Regions from separate parts of the Arthrobacter sp. NPDC080031 genome, predicted to be linked through region 2. Evidence: predicted binding sites of a transcription regulator. Region 2 holds the regulator's gene; the other holds the start of a gene.
The links. Region 2 encodes LexA, which represses DNA repair genes until DNA is damaged. Its sites were predicted from a motif close to TCGAACANNTGTTCGA; they were not measured.
Positions count from the first base shown of each region.

Region 1: a site for LexA is predicted at 8,069-8,084, ahead of ruvA (Holliday junction branch migration protein RuvA). Genes of this name have one in related genera too.

Region 1 is NZ_JBFBLA010000043.1:13,629-23,765, reverse strand. Features, by position in the region: partial or broken gene AB0323_RS23130 (DUF222 domain-containing protein) at 1-4, opposite strand, end outside; gene pdxS (pyridoxal 5'-phosphate synthase lyase subunit PdxS) at 449-1,375, shown strand; gene AB0323_RS23120 (M3 family metallopeptidase) at 1,729-3,741, opposite strand; gene AB0323_RS23115 (glutamine amidotransferase) at 3,813-4,565, opposite strand; gene AB0323_RS23110 (MurT ligase domain-containing protein) at 4,562-5,857, opposite strand; gene pdxT (pyridoxal 5'-phosphate synthase glutaminase subunit PdxT) at 5,959-6,660, shown strand; gene AB0323_RS23100 (YebC/PmpR family DNA-binding transcriptional regulator) at 6,664-7,419, shown strand; gene ruvC (crossover junction endodeoxyribonuclease RuvC) at 7,465-8,043, shown strand; gene ruvA (Holliday junction branch migration protein RuvA) at 8,147-8,791, shown strand; gene ruvB (Holliday junction branch migration DNA helicase RuvB) at 8,784-9,860, shown strand; gene yajC (preprotein translocase subunit YajC) at 10,051-10,137, shown strand, end outside.
Region 2 is NZ_JBFBLA010000005.1:42,281-52,417, reverse strand. Features, by position in the region: gene miaA (tRNA (adenosine(37)-N6)-dimethylallyltransferase MiaA) at 2-943, shown strand; gene dapF (diaminopimelate epimerase) at 975-1,943, shown strand; gene AB0323_RS05560 (methyltransferase) at 1,924-2,538, opposite strand; gene hflX (GTPase HflX) at 2,944-4,506, shown strand; gene AB0323_RS05550 (ATP-dependent DNA helicase) at 4,499-6,556, shown strand; gene lexA (transcriptional repressor LexA) at 6,608-7,357, opposite strand; gene AB0323_RS05540 (LysM peptidoglycan-binding domain-containing protein) at 7,725-8,084, shown strand; gene AB0323_RS05535 (histidinol-phosphate transaminase) at 8,176-9,294, shown strand; gene hisB (imidazoleglycerol-phosphate dehydratase HisB) at 9,337-9,963, shown strand; gene hisH (imidazole glycerol phosphate synthase subunit HisH) at 9,960-10,137, shown strand, end outside.

The sequences.
Region 1 (10,137 bases), on a different contig from region 2:
CCATGAATAAACCCTGTCACGGGGGTCTGACATTTAAGGGCCCCTGCGCTGCCAATCGACGCCGTGAAAAGCGAAACAAGGAAAACAGGTCTCAAAAATCAGGTGTTGAGGTCCCAATGAACCCGGATCGCCTCGGCGATGGTACCCGCTGACGCACTCAGAATCGCCGACGAATTCCCGTGCCTTCACCCCGGCGACGAATGTGATGCCGGTAATTGGTACCTGAAGTATCACGACACGCCGGGCCCATATCAGGCGGTCTGCGGCGTCCACCGGTGCCGGCGGAACTGCGTGGCCGAAGCTGGTAATCAAGTACGACGGGTCCAGCGCAGGGGACTAGTATTGAAGGTACTTGGTCAATGTGACCTGGAAATCCGGTGTGCGCTGTGTGTGGCCCCTGTCCGCCTGCGCCCCGGCCAAGGTCTTCTATCTACCCATAGGGGTTTTTGTGTCTACACCTGATGTAAGCAACGAAGCCGGTTCGTCCGCAGCCAGCGTTACGGGCAGCAGCCGCGTCAAGCGCGGCATGGCCGAGATGCTCAAGGGCGGCGTCATCATGGACGTCGTCAACGTCGAGCAGGCCCGCATCGCCGAAGATGCCGGTGCCGTGGCCGTCATGGCGCTCGAGCGGGTTCCCGCCGACATCCGCGCCCAGGGCGGCGTGTCCCGCATGTCGGACCCGGACATGATCGACCAGATCATCGCCGCCGTGTCCATCCCCGTGATGGCCAAGGCCCGCATCGGCCACTTCGTCGAGGCGCAGGTCCTGCAGTCCCTGGGCGTGGACTACATCGACGAGTCCGAGGTCCTGACCCCGGCCGACTACACCCACCACATCGACAAGTGGAACTTCACGGTTCCCTTCGTCTGCGGTGCCACCAACCTCGGCGAGGCGCTGCGTCGCATCAACGAGGGCGCAGCGATGATCCGCTCCAAGGGCGAGGCCGGCACCGGCGACGTTTCCAACGCGACCACCCACATGCGCCAGATCCGTGCCGAGATCCTGCGGCTCTCCACCCTGCCCGAGGACGAACTGTACGTCGCGGCCAAGGAACTGCAGGCCCCGTACGAGCTCGTCAAGGAAATCGCCGCAACCGGCAAGCTCCCCGTCGTGCTGTTCACCGCCGGCGGCATCGCCACCCCGGCCGACGCTGCCATGATGATGCAGCTCGGTGCGGACGGCGTGTTCGTCGGTTCGGGCATCTTCAAGTCCGGCAACCCGGCCCAGCGTGCCGCCGCCGTGGTCAAGGCCACCACGTTCTTCGATGACCCCGACGTCATCGCCAAGGTCTCCCGCGGCCTGGGCGAAGCCATGGTGGGCATCAACGTCGAGGAAATCCCCGAACCCCACCGCCTCGCCGAACGCGGCTGGTAAGTCTCGCCGTACGGGAGAGCGCGCCGTACGGCGCTGATCCTCGGCGCGCTTGATTGGCGCGCCGTACGGCGCTGATCCTCGGCGTGCTATTCCCCGCGATCCGCTGCCGCGGCTTTGCCGCGACTCGGGGCGGGGGCCCTTTTACGCACGCTGCCGGATCACACCGTCCATCGGCTCGCGCTGCCGGATCACACCGTCCATCGCCGCACGCTGGCGCTAATCACGACGCCGGCCGGTCACCTTCCACGGTGACCGGCCGGCGTCGTGCGTTAACCCAAGTAACTCGCAGTTGCTGTCGTTATGAGACTCCATAACGACACCTACTGCCAGTCAGTTGGGTGGGGCCAGCTCTGCTACTCGAGTCCGCGGCGTTTGAGGAGCGGATCCAGGGAGGCATCGCGTCCCCGGAGTGCGCGGAAGGATTCCAACGGATCCCGGCTGTTGCCACGGGAGAGCAGTTCCGAGCGGAATCGTTCGCCGTTGCCGCGCAGAAGCCCGCCACTTTCCGTGAACCAGTCCACCGTTTCCGCGTCCAGCACTTCACTCCAGATGTACGAGTAATACCCGGCTGCGTAGAAGTCCCCGGCGAAGATGTGCTGGAAGTACCCCGTGCGATACCGGGGCGGTATGAGGGAATGCGCCACGCCGGCCGCAGCCAATGCCTTGGCTTCGAAGTCCTGGGCATCCTGGGGAACGCCGTCTGCCTCCAGCACGTGCCAGGCCAGGTCCAAAAGGGCGGCGCCGAGGTACTCCGTGGTCGCGAAACCTTCGCCCCAGAGCTTGGACTCGTTGAGGCGTTCAACGATGTCGTGGGGGAGCGGTTCGCCAGTGGCGTGGTGCCGCGCGTAGTTGCCGATTATCCCGGGCCACATGATCCACATCTCGTTGACCTGTGACGGATACTCCACGAAGTCCCGGGGGACCGAAGTTCCGGAAAACCGTGGATACGTGACGTTGGAGAAGAGCCCGTGCAATGCATGGCCGAACTCGTGGAATGCGGTCCGGACCTCGTCCAGGGTGAGAAGGGTCGGTTCTCCGGCTGGCGGCTTGGAGATGTTCAGGTTGTTGATCACCACTGGCTTGGTACCCAGCAGGGCTGATTGTTCGACGAGCGAGTTCATCCAGGCGCCGCCGCGCTTGGAGTCACGCGCGTAGTAGTCGCCCAGGAAAAGGCCCAGCTCGGAGCCGTCCTCGTTTCGCACTTCCCAGACGCGGACGTCGCGGTGGTACCCCTTGAGGTCTAGCCGCTCGTGGAAAGTAATGCCGAAGAGGCTCGTGGCTGCGAAGAACACGCCGTCCACCAGCACCCGGTCCAATTCGAAATAGGGCCGTAGCAGCTGCTCGTCCACCTCGTACCGTTCCCGCCGGACTTTCGAGGAGTAGTACGCCCAGTCCCACGCTTCCAGCGGGTGCCCTGCGCTCTGCGCCAGGGCAGCCGCTTCGGCGTCCGCGTTGCGGATGGCGGCGGGAGCGAGCCGGTTGAGCATCGCCTGAACGGCCGCGAAATCGAGTGCGGTCTGGCGGTCGATGACCAGTTCGGCGTAGTTACCGAACCCTAGAAGGGCCGCCTTCTCGGCCCTCAAACGCGCCATCGCCTTCGCCAGTTCGAGCACGTCCAGGCTGCCGCCGTCGCTGCCCCGAGCGATGGACGCCTCATAGAGGCGGCGCCGGAGCTCGCGGTTCTGCAAAGAAGCCAATGCGGGCTGGTTGCTCGGCTGGATGAGGGTCAGGAGGTATTTCCCCTCGTGTCCGGCAGTGCGTGCTGCCTCGGCAGCGCTGGCGATGTCGTCCGCTGGCAGGCCGGCAAGTTCCGTGGCGTCATCGACCAGAAGTGCAGCGGCCTTCATGGCTTCCTTGACGCGTTGCCCGTACTCAGTTCCCAATCGGGAGAGCTCTGCATTGAGGCTCTTGAGCTTTTCCTGGTCATCTTGATCAAGCTGGATCCCGGACTGCCGGAATTCGCGGAGATACTCCTGCACCAGCCGGATGGATTCTTCGTCAAGCCCCGAGGTGTCTATGGCTGCGAATCGCTCGTACAGTCCGCGGTTGAGGTACACCGCGTCCTGGTGGCTCGCGAAACGGGGAGACAGCTCGGTTTCGAGTTCGCGGATGGCCTCGGAGGCATCGGCGGAAACCAGTGTGAAGAAAGCTGCCGCCGCCCGCTCCAGCAGGCGGCCGGAGCGTTCCATGGCATCCGCCGTGTTTTCGAAGGATGCAGGCTCCGGATTGTCCACGATGGATTGGATCTCGGCCAGGTGCCCAGCGAGGCCGGCATCGACTGCTTCGGCGTAGTGGCTGTCCTGGATCGTTGCGAAGGGAGGCAATCCGAAGGGAAGGGTGCTCGGCTCCAACAGAGGGTTCGTCATGAAGCAACCCTTTCATGCAGGGCGCCCGCCCACAACGCTTTTCCTTATGTCAGCTCGGTGTCAGTGCGGTGTTAGCGCGGCCGCCGCGCCGCGTGTTCGCGCGCGAGGCGGGCGAAGCCGTCGTCGGGCGTTCCGGGCACGAAAGTGCCGTACTTGCGTTCGACGGCGGTCCGGATCAGGAAATCGGCGATGGCAGGGTTCTTGGGAAGCAAGGAACCGTGCAGGTAGCTGGCAACCACATTCCGGTGCCTGGCGCCTTCATGGTTGTCTTTGCTGTTGTTCCCGGCACCCTTGGAGACGGTGCCGAGGGGCTCGACGCCGGGACCGAGGGAGGTCTGCCCGCTGTGGTTTTCGTAGCCCATGATTTCGCCGAACTCCGGTGAGGTGAGCGTGACGTTTCCGATGAGGCGTTCATCGGTGCCGACCGTCTCCACATCCAGGATGCCGATGCCGGGGATGATGGGGCCGCCCTTGGTCTTGAAGAACTTCCCGAAGAGCTGGTAGAGCCCGCAGATAACCAGCATGGGGGTTCCGTCCTCGGCCATCTCACGCAGTTGCCCGGCGCGTGCCTGGAGATCGTCCTGGATGACTAGCTGCCCGCTGTCCTGGCCACCGCCGCCCACAATGAGATCCACATCTTCGGGGAAGTCGTCGCCCACGTTGTACTCAAGGAGCTCAGGCGTGTAACCGTGCCAGCGCAAGCGCTGCCGGAGGACGAGCGCGTTGCCCCAGTCGCCGTAGATGTTCATGTCACGCGGATACAGCTGGAGGACCCGGACCGTTCCCTTGCTCGCGTGAACGGCGGCGTCTTCGGCCGGGGTCATGAGACCACCTCTACTGTGGTGATTTTGGAGAGTTCGCGCCGGATGGCCAACATCGCTGTGTACGTGCAGAACACGCGTTTCGGCTTGCCCGCCGACCCGCGGATGAATTCAGCCAGCGCGGCGGGGATGTCCGTGTCCACTGAGCCGAAGCGGACCTCGTCGTACTGGAGGCGCAGGGCCATGTCGTAGGCGCGGACGCCGCTAAGGACCTCGACGCCGTCCTCGCGCAAGGATTCGAAGTCAACGTCCCAGAGCCACGACATGTCACGGCCGTCGGCATAGTTGTCGTTGATGGCGATCATGGACGCGTAGCCCTTGGCCGGGAAGGACTTCAGGCCAAGGCGGAAACCGCTCGGGTTCTTCACCAGCACCAACTCAAGGGGCTGGCCATCCACCGTCAGGCTCTCGCCGCGGCCAAATGCCGGAGCGACCTCGGAGAGCGCCTTGACCAGCTTGGCAGCGTCGCCGGGCCTTCCGCTTGCACCGGTGATGCTCCTGGCGAGCACCAACGCGGCGGCGGCATTGAAGATGTTGTAGACGCCGCGGAGTTTCATGTGCGTCGACACGCTGGTTCCGTTGAACTCGAAGTCGGCGTCGTCGGCACCGACCCGGCGGAGTACGACGTCGGCCGCCGGGGAGTCGGGAACGTCGCCGCGGGGTGTGGTTCCCTGAGCCGCGGACCGCATGTCGTCGTCGTTCGGGAAGGTGCTCCGGAGCGATTCGTCCAATCCGAAGTACAGCACCTCGGGGCCGCTGACGGCTTCGGCAATACGGGCTACCCGAGGGTCTTCGCGGTTCAGGACCACGGTGCCGGTGGTGCGCTCGGCGATGCGCTGGAGAAGCATCGCGGTGGCGTCGATTTCGCCGAAGCGGTCCAGTTGGTCCCGCAGGACATTGAGGAGGAGGCAGTAGCGCGGCGGCACCTTGTTCACGAAATGCACGGCATGTGCTTCGTCGAGCTCCAATACCGCGACGTCGGCGTCCAACTTTCCGCGCCAGTCCACCTCACCCAGGAGAGCAGCTGCGACTCCACGGGTGAAGTTGCTGCCCGTCCGGTTGGTGAAGACCTTCAGGCCCTGGCTTTCCAGGAGCTCCACCACCATTTTCGTGGTGGTCGTCTTGCCATTGGTTCCGCTCACCACTGCCACGCCGTGGGGGAGCGAGGACAGCGTCCTCTGCATGAAGCCGGGGTCGATCTTCTCGACCACGAGGCCAGGCAACGCCGAACCCCCGCCGCGCAGCCGGGACACAGCACGGACCAGCTTGCCGAGTGGAACGGTGAACGAAAACATGCTCTGTAATATATCCCAGTTGGTGCATAAACCACGTGCCGTAGGCCTGCCTCGGGTTGGCGGGGGAGATCCCGGCAGTGGCAGCGCATTATGATGGTCGAATGACCAATCCCCCTTCCGAGGCGTCATCAAGCGTGGGCTCGGGCCTGCGCATCGGCGTCCTCGCACTACAAGGCGATTTTCGTGAGCACATCCACGCCGTCGAAGCGGCCGGTGCCACCGGCGTCGGCATCCGGCGTCCGGCGGAACTCGACGACATAGACGGCCTCATCATCCCCGGCGGTGAGTCGACCACCATCGACAAGCTGGCGCGCATCTTTGAACTCGCCGATCCCATCCGCAAGCAGATCGCGTCAGGCCTGCCGGTCTATGGATCCTGCGCCGGCATGATCCTGCTGGCGGACGACATCGCCGATCCCGCCACGGACCTCGCCGGAAATCCCCAGCAGACCTTCGGTGGATTGGACATCACGGTCCGCCGCAACGCCTTCGGCCGGCAGCGCGAGTCTTTCGAAACCGACCTTGACTTCAAAGGCCTCGAGTTCAGCGCAGGTGAGTCCGGCGTCGACCCCGTCCACGCCGTCTTCATCCGCGGACCGTGGGTGGAACGCGTTGGTCCCGGCGTCGAGATCCTTGCCCAGGTGGAACCGGGAAAAGCCACCCACACGGACACTTTGCACGGGTTGGCTAGAATTGTTGCAGTGCGCTCAGGTCGGTTGCTGGCCACCTCCTTCCACCCGGAAGTGACTGGGGAGAAGCGCGTGCATGAATTGTTTATTCGAATGATCAGAGGGGAAGTTTAAAGCATGTCAGGCCACTCCAAATGGGCGACGACCAAGCACAAGAAGGCCATCCTCGATAGCCGCCGCGCCAAGTCGTTCGCCAAACTGATCAAGAACATCGAAGTCGCGGCCCGCATGGGCGGACCGGACCTTGCCGGCAACCCCAGCCTGGAACTGGCTGTCACGAAAGCCAAGAAGACATCGGTCCCCGCTGACAACATCGACCGCGCCATCAAGCGCGGAGCCGGCCTTACCGGCGAAGTGGTCGACTACACGGAGATCATGTACGAAGCCCGGGGCCCGCAGGGTTCCGCCCTCCTGATCGAATGCCTCACGGATAACAAGAACCGGGCAGCCTCCGAGGTCCGGCTGGCTATCTCCCGCAACGGCGGCACCATTGCCGATCCGGGCTCCGTGAGCTACCTGTTCACCCGCAAGGGAGTCGTCAACCTCCCCAAGAACGGGCTCAGCGAAGACGACATCCTGATGGCCGTGCTCGACGCCGGAGCCGAGGAAGTCAAGGACAGCGGCGAGAACTGGGAAATCCACTCGGAGCCCACCGACCTCCCGGCCATCCGCGAAGCCCTCAAGGAAGCCGGCATCGAGTACGAGACGGACGAAGCCGAATTCGTCCCTTCAATGCAGGTGCCGCTGGACCTCGACGGTGCGAAGAAGTTCATGAAGCTCGTCGATGCCCTCGAGGATCTCGACGACGTCCAGAACGTGTACACTAACGCGGACATGAGCGAGGAAGTCCAGGCTGCGCTCGAAGCCGAGTAGCGCCCTCTTGCAACACAGCTTCATAACAACCAGGGAGGCCCGGACTTGACTCTTCGCGTATTGGGAGTCGATCCGGGCCTCACCCGTTGCGGCATCGGAGTGGTCGACGTCGAACGGAACCGCCGCGCCACGATGGTTGCGGTCTGCGTCGTGGGAACCTCGCCGGAACAATCATTGGACCAGCGCTTGCTGGTCATCGCCAAAGCCATCGATGAATGGCTGGACCTGTACAAACCCGACGTTCTCGCGGTCGAACGGGTGTTCTCCCAGCTGAACGTCAGTACCGTCATGGGCGTCGCCCAGGCGTCCGGCGTAGTCATCGCGGCTGCTGCGCGGCGCGGCATCCCGGTGGCGCTCCACACGCCGTCGGAAGTCAAAGCTGCCGTCACGGGAAGCGGCACCTCCAACAAGGAAGCGGTGACAAAACTCATCACCAAGATCCTGCGTCTGGACGCCCCGCCGCGCCCGGCCGACGCCGCGGACGCTTTGGCCCTCGCAGTCACCCACGCGTGGCGGGCCGGCAGCGGTGCCGCAGTTGCTACTACCGGACCAGGGAGCAGCGCATTGACCCCCGCCCAGCGAGCGTGGGCTGAAGCCGAAGCGAAAGCGCGCCGCGCCCGGTAATTGTCCATGACCCTTGCTAGGGTATTCGTAGATATGTTCGGATATCCCCCGCGTGTTGGATGCAATCGCAGCATGCACGGGGCAGTACTTCAGGAGCCGGGTCTTGATCAGTTTTCTCCGCGGAACCGTGGCACACGTCAGTCTCTCCACGGCCGTCATCGATCTCAACGGTGCCGGAATGAGCGTCTACGCCACGCCCCAAACCCTCAGCCACCTGCACGTCGGCGAGGAAGCGAAGCTGTTCACCTCGTTGATCGTCAGGGAGGACTCCCTGACGCTTTTCGGTTTCTCGAACGACGACGAACGGGAAGTTTTCGATGTCCTGCTCAGCGTGAGCGGGGTGGGGCCGCGGCTGGCCCTCGCAGTCCTGGCCGTCCATGAGCCTGAAGCGATCCGGGTGGCCGCCCATTCCGGTGACGCCAAGTCCTTCACCAAGGTCCCCGGCATCGGTCCGAAGGTGGCCGGCAGGATCGTCCTGGAGCTTGCGGGCAAACTCATTCCCCATGGCACCGCGCCGGGGACCGCCCCAGCCGTGGCCGCCGAGTCCGTCTGGAAGCCGCAAGTGGTCGCCGCAATGACAAGCCTCGGATGGTCGGAGAAGGACGCCGCCGGCAGCATCGACAAGGCGATGGCCGATTCCCCGGAACTTGCCGACGCCGGCAACGTCGCACAGATCCTGCGTGCAACCCTTCGCTGGCTTGGGCAGGACGGCGCCCGCGCGGGAAACCGGGTAGGCAGCCGTGGCTGACCAGTCCCTCGTAACCGGGGGAGAGGAACCCGAAGAGCGCATCATCGAGGCCGCACTGCGCCCGAAGAACCTGCACGACTTCGTTGGCCAGCACCGTGTCCGCAAGCAGCTCTCGCTCGTACTGGAAGCCTCGAGGATGCGCGGCCGCAGCGCGGACCACGTCCTGCTTTCCGGCCCTCCAGGGTTGGGGAAGACCACGCTCTCCATGATCATCGCCGCTGAGATGAACGCTCCCTTGCGCATCAGCAGCGGGCCGGCGATCCAGCACGCCGGAGACCTCGCTGCCATCCTCTCCTCGCTCTCCGAGGGCGAAGTGCTCTTCCTCGACGAAATCCACCGGATGTCCCGGCCCGCAGAGGAAATGCTGTACATGGCCATGGAAGATTTCCGGGTGGACATCGTGGTGGGCAAGGGTGCCGGGGCAACTGCCATTCCGCTTGAGCTGCCGCCTTTCACCCTCGTGGGTGCCACCACGCGGGCCGGACTCCTGCCTGGACCGCTGCGTGACCGCTTCGGTTTCACCGGGCACTTGGAGTTCTATTCCGTGGCCGAGCTTGAGCTGGTTCTGCGTCGCTCGGCCGGACTGCTTGATTTGAAGGTGAACTCGGCCGGCTTCAGCGAGATCGCAGGCCGTTCCCGAGGAACTCCGCGTATTGCCAACCGGCTGCTGCGCCGTGTCCGGGACTGGGCATTGGTCCACGGCATCGAGCAGATCGATGCCCGTGCCGCCTCCGCGGCGTTGGACATGTATGAGGTGGACGAACGTGGCTTGGACCGCCTAGACCGTGCCGTCTTGGAGGCTTTGATCCTCAAGTTCAACGGGGGCCCTGTGGGGCTCTCCACCCTCGCGATCGCCGTCGGCGAGGAGCCGGAGACCGTTGAGACGGTGGCTGAGCCATATCTCGTGCGCGAGGGCCTCTTGGGGCGCACGCCGCGCGGCAGGATTGCCATGGCGTCCGCGTGGACCCACCTTGGTTACGCGGTGCCGGCAGGAGTGTTCGGGCAGGACCCGCTGGCGTTGTTCGAGGACAGCCAAAACGGGGCAGAAAGCATCGACACCGGCCGTTAGCACAATCCATTCAGCTTAACCCTCTAGACTGGTATGACACTCGGCACGTTCGAGTCCTTGGTTCTGTGCCCGCCCGTCGGAGCATTGTGCGGCCAGGTGGGCGAAAGCTCCACGGCCGCCGGATCCACCGGGCAGACATGGCCGTGAAACCAAAAACGTAAGTAAAGAACGGAACTTCCCTGTGGATCCAATGACAATCCTGCTGTTCGCCATGCTCGGCGTCTTCATCTTCATGATGTTCCGCCGCAACAAGAAGACGCAACAACAGCAGGCCAAG
Region 2 (10,137 bases):
CATGACAGCAGTACCGGCCGCATCAGCGGATCCGAATCCGCCCGTGATCGCCGTCGTCGGGCCTACCGGATCCGGTAAGTCCGATCTCGCCGTCCATCTCGCCCTCGCGATCGACGGCGAGGTCATCAACGCCGATGCGATGCAGTTCTACCGCGGAATGGATATCGGCACGGCCAAGATCAGCCTCGCCGAACGGAGGGGAGTGCCCCACCACCTGCTGGACACGATGGATGTCACCGAGGAAGCCAGCGTCTCCGCATTCCAGGCCGACTGCCGCGCCGCCATCCGTGATATTCATGGTCGCGGCAGGCGTGCAATCCTGGTGGGCGGTTCCGGCCTTTACGTCCGGGCAGCGTTGGACGTCCTGGAATTTCCCGGCACGGACCCCGGCGTACGGAAGCGGCTGGAGCAGGAGCACGAAACAACCGGTCTTCGGAGCCTCCAGGAACGCCTGCAGCACGTCGACCCCGTTTCTGCCGGAAGGCTCGGTGACGCCCGCCGCGTGATCCGCGCGCTGGAAGTCTTCGAGCTCACGGGGCGTCCGTTCAGCTCCTTCATGCCGAAACGCGAGTACTTCCAGCCGGCCGTGCAGATCGGGCTCGACGTCGACCGCGGAGTACTGCGCGAGCGATTGGCCGAGCGCGTACTGGGGATGGTCGACGCGGGACTTCTGGAAGAGGTCGCGCGGCTCGACGCTGCCGGACTGCGACAAGGGAAGACCGCATCGCGGGCGCTGGGATATGCCCAATTCCTGCGGGTCCTCGACGGCGAGTCCGACACGGCTACCGCGGCCGAAGAAACCATCTTGGCCACCCGGCAATTCGCGCGCCGCCAGCTCACCTGGTTCCGCGCAGACCCCCGGATCCACTGGCTTGACTGGCAGGATCCGGATTTGGTGGCCAAAGCCGCAGAAATCTGTTCGAGCCCGGCGGCGGTGATTTAGGCGCGGCCCCTAGTGCAGGTAGCCTTGAGCCATGGATGAAACCCTTGCATTTTCCGCCCCGCAGCCTGCCGCTGCCGGCGGTGCCGTACCCGCCTCCGGTCTTCATGGACTGGCCTTCTCCAAGGGGCACGGCACGGGCAACGACTTCGTCCTCATCGCGGACCCCGAAGACGCGCACCAGATTTCTCCGGACCAGGTCGCAGCACTGTGCGACCGCCACTTGGGCATCGGCGGGGACGGTCTCATCCGGGCAGTCCCTTCGCGCTTCCTGCCCGAAGGCCTCCAGTTGCTCGAAGCGGACTCCGATGCCGAATGGTTCATGGATTACCGGAACGGCGACGGTTCGTTGTCCGAGATGTGTGGCAACGGCGTCCGGGTCTTCGTCCAATTCCTGATCGAGCAGGGTCTTGTCGCGCTCAGCACCGGTGAATCCCTGACCATCGGGACGCGCGGCGGCATCAAGAAGATCGTGCGGACTTCCGAGGGCTATGCAGTGGACATGGGACCGTGGGAGTTCATTTTCCCCAAGGATGCCACCAGCAAGGCCATGGACTCCCTCGTCAGCGCCGACGGACTGGAAGTCGCCCGGCCGGCCCTTTCCGTCAGCATGGGCAACCCGCACACCGTAGTGGCATTGGCTGAACTTTCAGAGCTCAAGTCCACGCAGCTCTTCAAGGCGCCCGTCGTCGATCCCAAGCCGGCCAACGGCACCAACGTCGAGTTCGTGGTTCCCGCGGAGCCCCTCGTTCACGACGGCGTAGGCAACATCACCATGCGGGTCCACGAACGCGGCGTCGGTGAGACCCAATCGTGCGGCACCGGTGCCTGCGCGGCCGCCGTTGCCATCCGCCACTGGGCCGGGGAAGGCGCTCCCGACACGTGGCGCGTCAAGGTGCCGGGCGGCGTCGTCGGCGTGCGCTTCTTCCCGGGAGAAAGCGGCCGTGAACATGTTGAACTCAGCGGCCCGGCAGTGATAGTCGCTAGCGGGACGCTTTCCTGATTCGCAGCACGCGGAAGGATTTCGACGTACTTTCCCTGGATACCGAGAACGAAGCGTCGAGGGTATCGGCCAGCCAACGCTGAAGCGAGTCCGCTCCAAGGTTTTTCTGCACCACAAGCCAGGCGTTTCCACCCGGAGCGAGTCGCGGCAGCCACCTGAGCAGCAGGTTGTGGAGTTCATCCTTGCCGATGCGGATGGGCGGATTTGACCAGATAGTGTCGAACGTCAAGTCGGGGTCGACGTCGTCGGGCAAGCTCGCTGTGACATTCCCGAGCTCCAGCAGGGCGGCATTCTCGTTCGTCAAGGTGACGCAGCGCTCGTTGACATCAACGGCGTGGACGCGGGCGTGCGGAGCCATGAGCCCCATCGTCAACGCGATGGGACCCCAGCCGCAGCCGATGTCCAGCAGGTTTCCCTGCGGGGCCGGCGGTGGAACTTCGGAGAGCAGGATCGCTGTTCCCTTGTCGATCCCGTCGGGGCTGAAGATACCGCCCGATGTCTGGAGCCGGCGGGTCGCGCCGGCCAGTTCCACCGTGAGGGACTTGCGGGTGAACGGCCCCGCGGGCTGTGCGCTGAAATAGTGAGCAGACTCCATAGCTTGCCAGATTAGTGGCCAGCAGCGGGCAAGGGAAACCGCGCACGGCTCCATGCCGGCTCAACACGGGCTTGACGGGGTCTGATAGTCTGATCGGCATGTTCTTGATCTTTGAGTAGCCGGCCATTTGTAAGTAGCCGGCAGTGCCCGCGACGCAGGCCTGCTTGATTTGCAGCGCCATTCCGCCTTGGCATGTCCGGTCCGGACGTTGCTTCTTGACGCCTGGACACTCAGCAGATCGTCCCCTCCCGCCCTTGGAACTGAGCAGGCAATCGCGCAGTCCGTTCCGGATGGAGGTCCCGGACCGTCGGCAGAGCCTTGCCAGGCATCAGCCCTGCGCGAATTCCGCGCCATAAGAGACGAATCGGCACTATTCTGGAAATGCCGAACCCCCTAAAGGAGACCATGACCACGCAGAAGAACACCGGACCCGATTCCGACGCCCAGGACCTGAGTCCTGAAGAAATCCAGGCTGTCATCGACCGGATTCTCTCCAAGGACGCACCTGCCGTAGTTCAGGACCGCGACGAACCCCGGGGCGTGTTTGGCAAGGCCCAGGCAATCTCCCGTCTGGACGAAGAGCACAGCATCTACGACGGCGATCAAGAGGATCTGGCCGAACGCCGGGCGCTGCGCCGCACCGCGGGCCTGTCCACGGAACTTGAAGATGTCACCGAGGTTGAATACCGGCAGCTGCGCCTTGAGCGCGTCGTGCTGGCCGGCCTCTGGACCGAAGGCACCCTCGCCGACGCCGAGAATTCCCTGCGGGAACTTGCCGCCCTGGCCGAAACGGCCGGCTCGGAAGTCCTGGACGGGATCGTCCAGCGCCGCATGAAGCCGGACCCCGGCACGTTCCTTGGCTCGGGCAAAGCCCTCGAGCTCAAGGACATTGTGATGGCCACCGGCGCGGACACCGTGGTGGTCGACGCCGAATTGGCACCGTCCCAGCGGCGCGGCCTTGAGGATATCGTCAAGGTCAAGGTGGTGGACCGCACCACGTTGATCCTGGACATCTTTGCGCAGCATGCCAAGAGCCGCGAAGGCAAGGCCCAGGTTGAGCTGGCGCAGCTGGAATACCTGTTGCCGCGCCTGCGTGGCTGGGGCGATTCCATGTCCCGCCAGGCCGGTGGCCAGGTGGGTGGTGCCGGCGCCGGCATGGGTTCGCGTGGTCCTGGTGAAACCAAGATCGAACTTGACCGCCGTCGGATCCGCACACGCATGGCCAAGCTGCGGCGTGAAATCGCCGCGATGAAGCCATCGCGCGAGACCAAGCGGGCCAACCGCCGTCGTAATGCCGTTCCTTCGGTCGCCATCGCCGGTTACACGAACGCCGGAAAGTCGTCACTGCTCAACCGCCTGACGGATGCCGGCGTCCTCGTCGAGAACGCGCTGTTCGCCACCCTGGATCCCACGGTCCGGAAGGCCCAGACCCCTGACGGGATCGGCTACACGCTCTCGGACACCGTCGGCTTCGTGCGTTCGCTGCCCACCCAGCTCGTGGAGGCTTTCCGATCCACGCTGGAAGAGGTGGCCGACGCCGATCTGATCCTCCACGTGGTGGACGTTTCGCATCCCGATCCGGAAGGCCAGATCGCGGCTGTCCGCACGGTGTTCAGCGAGGTGGATGCCCGGAAGATCCCGGAAATCATTGTCCTGAACAAGGCAGACGCCGCGGATCCGTTTGTCGTGGAACGGCTCAAGCAGAAAGAGCCACGCAACGTCGTCGTGTCCACCCGCACCGGACAGGGCATTGCCGAGCTCCTTGGAGCCATCAGCGAGGCCATACCGCGTCCTGGTGTGCGCCTTGAGGTTCTGATTCCGTACAACCGGGGCGAGCTCATCAACAAGCTGCACAACACCGACGCCGAAATCCTCAGCCTTGAACATGAGGAGGAAGGTACCCGCGTGGTGGCCATGGTCCATGAAAACCTGGCAGCCGAGTTGGAGTCGTTCGTCAGCAATGGTTGATCCGGAGGCGGGGGAGCGCGGCGGGACCGCGGGGGAACGGACCGCCCTCGAACTCCTGGACAAAGCCGTCGCGGGCATGGGCGGCCAGAACCGCACGGGCCAACACGAGATGGCCAGGCAGGTGGCGCGGGCGATCGAGACCGGGGAACACCTCCTGGTCCAGGCGGGCACGGGCACGGGCAAGTCCCTTGCGTACTTGATTCCGCTGATTGCGCACGCGATGGAGAGCAACAAACCTGCGCTCGTGTCCACGGCCACGCTCGCCCTGCAGACGCAGATCGTAGGCCGGGATTTGCCCCGTCTCCTGGAGACGATCAATCCGGAGCTGGAGCGCCCGGTCAGCATCGCGCTGGTCAAGGGCCGGGCCAACTATGTCTGCCGGCACAAGCTGGAGGGCGGTTTCCCCAGCGAGGAACCCGCTGAGGGGCAGTTGTTCTCCCTCGGCGAGGACACGAGCGTTCCGCATCTCGCAGCGGTCATCGGCGGGCCTGCCTCGCAGCTTGGCAAGGAGGTCCTGCGGCTGCGTGAGTGGGCCGCGAAGACCGCCACGGGGGACCGGGACGAACTCATGCCGGGCGTGACGGACCGGGCGTGGCGCCAGGTATCAGTCACGTCGATGGAATGCCTCGGGGCGCAGAAGTGTCCGATGGCGGAGGAATGCTTCAGCGAGCTGGCCCGCCACCGTGCCGCGGAGTCCGACGTCGTAGTCACCAATCACGCGATGCTCGCGGTCAGCGCCTTCGAAGGCCTGGCCGTGCTGCCCGAATACGACGTGGTCGTGGTGGACGAGGCCCACGAGCTCCAGGACCGCGTGACCGGTGCCGTGTCCGGGCAGCTGTCCGTGGCGATGATCCATGCCGCGGCCTCGAGCGCCCGCAAACACACTGCGATCACCGTGGACGCGCTGAACGCCGCTGCGGACCGCTTGGAACTCGCGATCATCGGAGCGCCCTCCGGACTGCTGCCCAACGGTCTCAATGACGAACAACTTGATTGCGTGGACCAGCTGCGGGAAGCCTGCCGTGCAGCGCTTTCCGATTCGAAGGCGGACTCGTCCAACGCGGTCGACGGCGGGCGCCAGCTCGCGCGCTCACGGCTGATGTTGATCCTCGAGCTGTGCGAGCGGTTGCTCTCGGCCCGGGACAACCGGGAAGTCGTGTGGCTCTCCCGGAACAGCACCTTTGATCCGCAGCAGGGCTATACGGCGCCCGACGAGGATGCGCCTGCGCTCATCAATATCGCGCCGCTCAGCGTTGCCGGACGCCTGCGGGAAGGGCTTTTCGCGGGCCATACTGTGGTGTTGACCTCTGCCACGTTGGCTATCGGCTCCGCGTTCGAGGCCACGGCCGGAGGGCTGGGCCTGACAGGACAAGGGGCCCCCAGCTGGACCGGCGTGGATGTAGGCTCGCCCTTCGATTATCCGAAGCAGGGCATGCTGTACGTCGCCAAGCACCTGCCCAAGCCGGGGCGCGGCACCTCGGCCGAAGCGCTGGACGAGCTTGAAGCGCTCATCAAGGCCTCCCATGGTGGAGCCTTGTGTCTGTTTTCTTCCCGACGTGCAGCGGAGGATGCGGCGGAAGCGATGCGCTCACGCCTGGACGTGGACATCTTGTGCCAGGGTGAATCGACCATGGCCGCCCTGGTCAGGCAGTTTGCCGAGGAACAGGACACGTGCCTGTTCGGGACCATGTCCCTTTGGCAGGGTGTTGACGTGCCAGGCGGTTCATGCCGGCTGGTAGTGATTGACCGGATCCCGTTCCCTCGTCCGGACGATCCCCTGATGACGGCACGGTCCCGCGCGGTGGCCCAGGCCGGCGGCAACGGATTCATGGCAGTTTCGGCGACGCACGCCGCCATCCGGCTAGCCCAAGGGGCCGGCCGTCTCATCCGCTCAACGGGTGACAAGGGCGTCGTGGCAGTGCTGGATTCACGGCTTTCGACGGAGCGCTACGGCAATTTCCTCCGGGCAGCGTTGCCGCCCTTCTGGCCCACCACAGACCGTTCAGTAGTGCGCGGTGCGCTCGAACGGCTCTACGCCGAGTCGGCTTAACGGGAAAACCGGCGGTCCTGGTGCCGTCACAGCTTCCGCGGACCAAGCGGACTACAGTGAGCGCAGGACCGAGACGACCTTGCCCATGATCGTGGCATGGTCTCCCAGGATGGGCTCGTATTGCGTGTTCTGGGGGAGCAGCCACGTGTGGCCGTCGCGCTGCCGGAAGGTCTTGACGGTGGCTTCGTCGTCCAGGAGTGCGGCCACGATGTCGCCGTTGAGCGCGTCGTTTTGACGCCGTACCACCACCCAGTCCCCATCGCAGATAGCCGCGTCGATCATGGAATCGCCGGCGACCTTCAGCATGAAGAGTTCGCCATGGCCGACCAGCTGGCGGGGCAGCGGCAGGACGTCTTCAACCGTCTGGTCCGCCAGGATGGGTCCGCCGGCAGCAATGCGCCCGACGAGGGGAACCATGGCCGTGTCACTGGCACTCGCAAGTTCCGTGACAGCCAGGCCGCCGGCGCTGCGGAGTTTCGCCGGCGCTTCAACGCCGGGTATGACGGAGCCGCCGTCCAGGGTCAACGGCATGAGGACTTCCATTGCACGCGGGCGCTTGGGATCGCGCCGAAGATAGCCAAGCTTCTCAAGCTGTGACAACTGGTGCGTGACGCTGGACAAGCTGGCCAAGCCAACAGTGTCCCCGATTTCTCGCATCGACGGCGGATAGCCATGATCGTTCACCGAACGTTGGATGGTCTCCAGGATTTTCTTCTGGCGGACGGTCAGGCTCTTGGGTGTCTTCTGCGGCTGCTGGCTCCGCGCTGAAGCCGACCCGCTGCCAGTGGCTTTCGCTGCCATGTTCGCCAACGCCCTTCCGTTCCGCCCGTGCGGCGCTGAGGCCTTGCCGGGACTGTCGGCCTGAAATGTCAGACCCTCCTGTTGCACTGATTCAGTGCTCGTTCCTTCACTCAAACGTAGGGCAGGCACAGGCGTTTATCAAACATTTGTTCTAGCGAGTCTCGACATCATTCGTTGATAAGTGCTAAAAATGTCCTAGCAAGATTCGAATATGTGTTCTATAAAAGTGGTGCAGGATCCGGGTGTTCGTTCGAATCGTTCGAACAGATCGACGAACAGTCGTCCTGCAAGCACTGACTGAAGGCAAGAATTGGCAGCCGCAACCAGGAGATTCCGGATCGCGGCATTGTTCAGAAGGGCTCAGCTCATGTCCGCAATCACCATCACCCACAGGTCCGGCCGCAGCACGGCACCGGGCCGGCTTCGCCTGACCCGCCGGGGACGCATGGTCTTCTTCGGTGTCCCGGCAATGCTCTTAGTCGCAGCGCTCCTCAGCCTGGCGGGATTCCTGAATTCGCCGGCCAAGGCTGCTGATTCCACCTCCGAGCTGCAGCCCACCTCCAGTACGAGCGTCACGGTGCAAGTGGGCCAGTCCTTATGGGGAATTGCGGGAACTGCCGCGCCTTCCCGGGATCCACGGGACGTCGTTGCCGAGATCATCCAGCTGAACAACCTTCAGGACGGCCGCATCGTGCCGGGCCAGCAGCTGTTCATTCCTTCCACCTAAGGGCAATCCTGAGCGGGCCGACAGCTCGCGTGGAGGGGCGCCGGGCCGTCACAGTTTCAGTGCATCCACCGCGGCGCCTTAAACTGTCATGGTGAGTGACCAGCTTGAGCGACTTGACCGACTTCCCCTCCGGACCAACCTCCGCGGCCTGAGCCCGTATGGCGCGCCGCAGCTTGATGTTCCGATTTTGCTCAACGTCAACGAAAACACGCATGGCGTGCCGGCCGATGTCCAGGCGGCCATCACCGAAGCGGTAGCGGAAGCCGCCGTCGGGCTGAACCGCTACCCGGACCGCGAGTTCACCGAACTACGCGAGGCCCTTGCGGAATACCTCGGCCACGACCTTGCGGCCGAAAACATCTGGGCGGCCAACGGCTCCAATGAAGTGCTGCAGCAGATCCTCCAGGTTTTCGGTGGGCCCGGCCGGTCCGCGCTCGGTTTCCCGCCCACGTACTCGATGTACCCCCTGCTGGCCAGCGGAACCGACACGGCATACATCGCGGGTGTTCGCGCTGAAGACTATGGACTCGATGCAGCCTCGGCCGCCGCGCAGGTCCGCGAACTCAAGCCGAATGTCGTGTTCCTTTGCTCCCCGAACAACCCCACGGGCACGGGACTTGGCCTGGACGTCGTCGAAGCCGTTTACGAAGCCGGCGAGGCGAGCCAGACGGTGGTGATCGTCGACGAGGCCTACCACGAGTTCGCCCACGACAACACGCCGAGTGCGTTGACGCTCCTCCCCGGCCGGGAGCGCCTCATTGTCTCCCGGACCATGAGCAAGGCTTTCGCCCTCGCCGGTGCGCGCATCGGCTACATGGCAGCTGCCCCCGAGGTCGCCGATGCGATCCGATTGGTCCGCCTTCCGTATCACCTCTCCGCGATCACCCAGGCAACCGCGCTGGCGGCCCTCCGGCACCGCGAAGCCCTCATGGCCGACGTCGAGGACATCAAGGTCCAACGCGACCGCATTGTCAGCGAGCTGACCCGCATGGGCTTCAAGCCGGCCGCTTCGGATTCGAACTATGTGTTCTTCGGCGGAATCGAAAACCCCCATGCCCTGTGGCAAGGCCTCCTGGAGCGCGGAGTCCTGATCCGCGACGTCGGCATACCGGGCCACCTCCGCGTCACCGCCGGTACGGAGCCTGAGACCACGGCCTTCCTTGAGGCGCTCGAAGCCTTGCTGGACGGCCAGGTCTCCGCACCGGCCTAGACTTGAACAAGTCCCACCACTCCTTCCTCCTAAGGACCATCAATGAGCGAAAACGGCGCCAGCACGGCGGCCGCCCGGACAGCACGCATGGAACGCACCACCAGCGAGTCCTCCGTCCTGGTTGAAATCAACCTCGACGGCACGGGAGTCTCGGATATCAGTACGTCGGTGCCGTTCTATGACCACATGCTGACGGCGCTCTGCAAGCATTCACTCATCGACATGACCGTCAAGGCGACCGGAGACACCCACATCGACGCCCACCACACCGTGGAGGATGTTGCGATCACCTTCGGTGAGGTCCTCCGCAGCGCCTTGGGCAACAAGGCGGGCATCCGTCGCTTCGGCGAGGCCACGGTCCCGTTGGATGAAGCGCTGGCCCACGCCGTCGTCGACGTCTCCGGACGCCCGTACCTCGTCCACGGCGGGGAGCCGGCCGGCCAGGAATACCACCTGATCGGTGGGCACTTCACCGGTTCGCTGACCCGCCACGTCTTTGAGGCCATCACCCTGCACGCCGGCATCTGCCTTCACATGAATGTCCTGGCCGGCCGCGATCCGCACCACATCGTCGAGGCCCAGTTCAAGGCGTTCGCCCGTGCGCTCCGTTCCGCCGTTGAGTCCGACCCCCGAGTCGAGGGCATTCCGTCCACGAAGGGTGCCTTGTGAGTACGCACATCCTCAAGGATGGCGCCGTCGTGGATCCGAAGGCTGCCAGCCGCATTGTCTCGCCTGAAGGAAAACCGACCGTAACGGTTCTTGACTACGGCTCGGGCAATGTCCGCTCGGCAGTCCGGGCGCTCGAGCGTGCCGGAGCAGCAGTCACGTTGAGCGCCAAGCCCG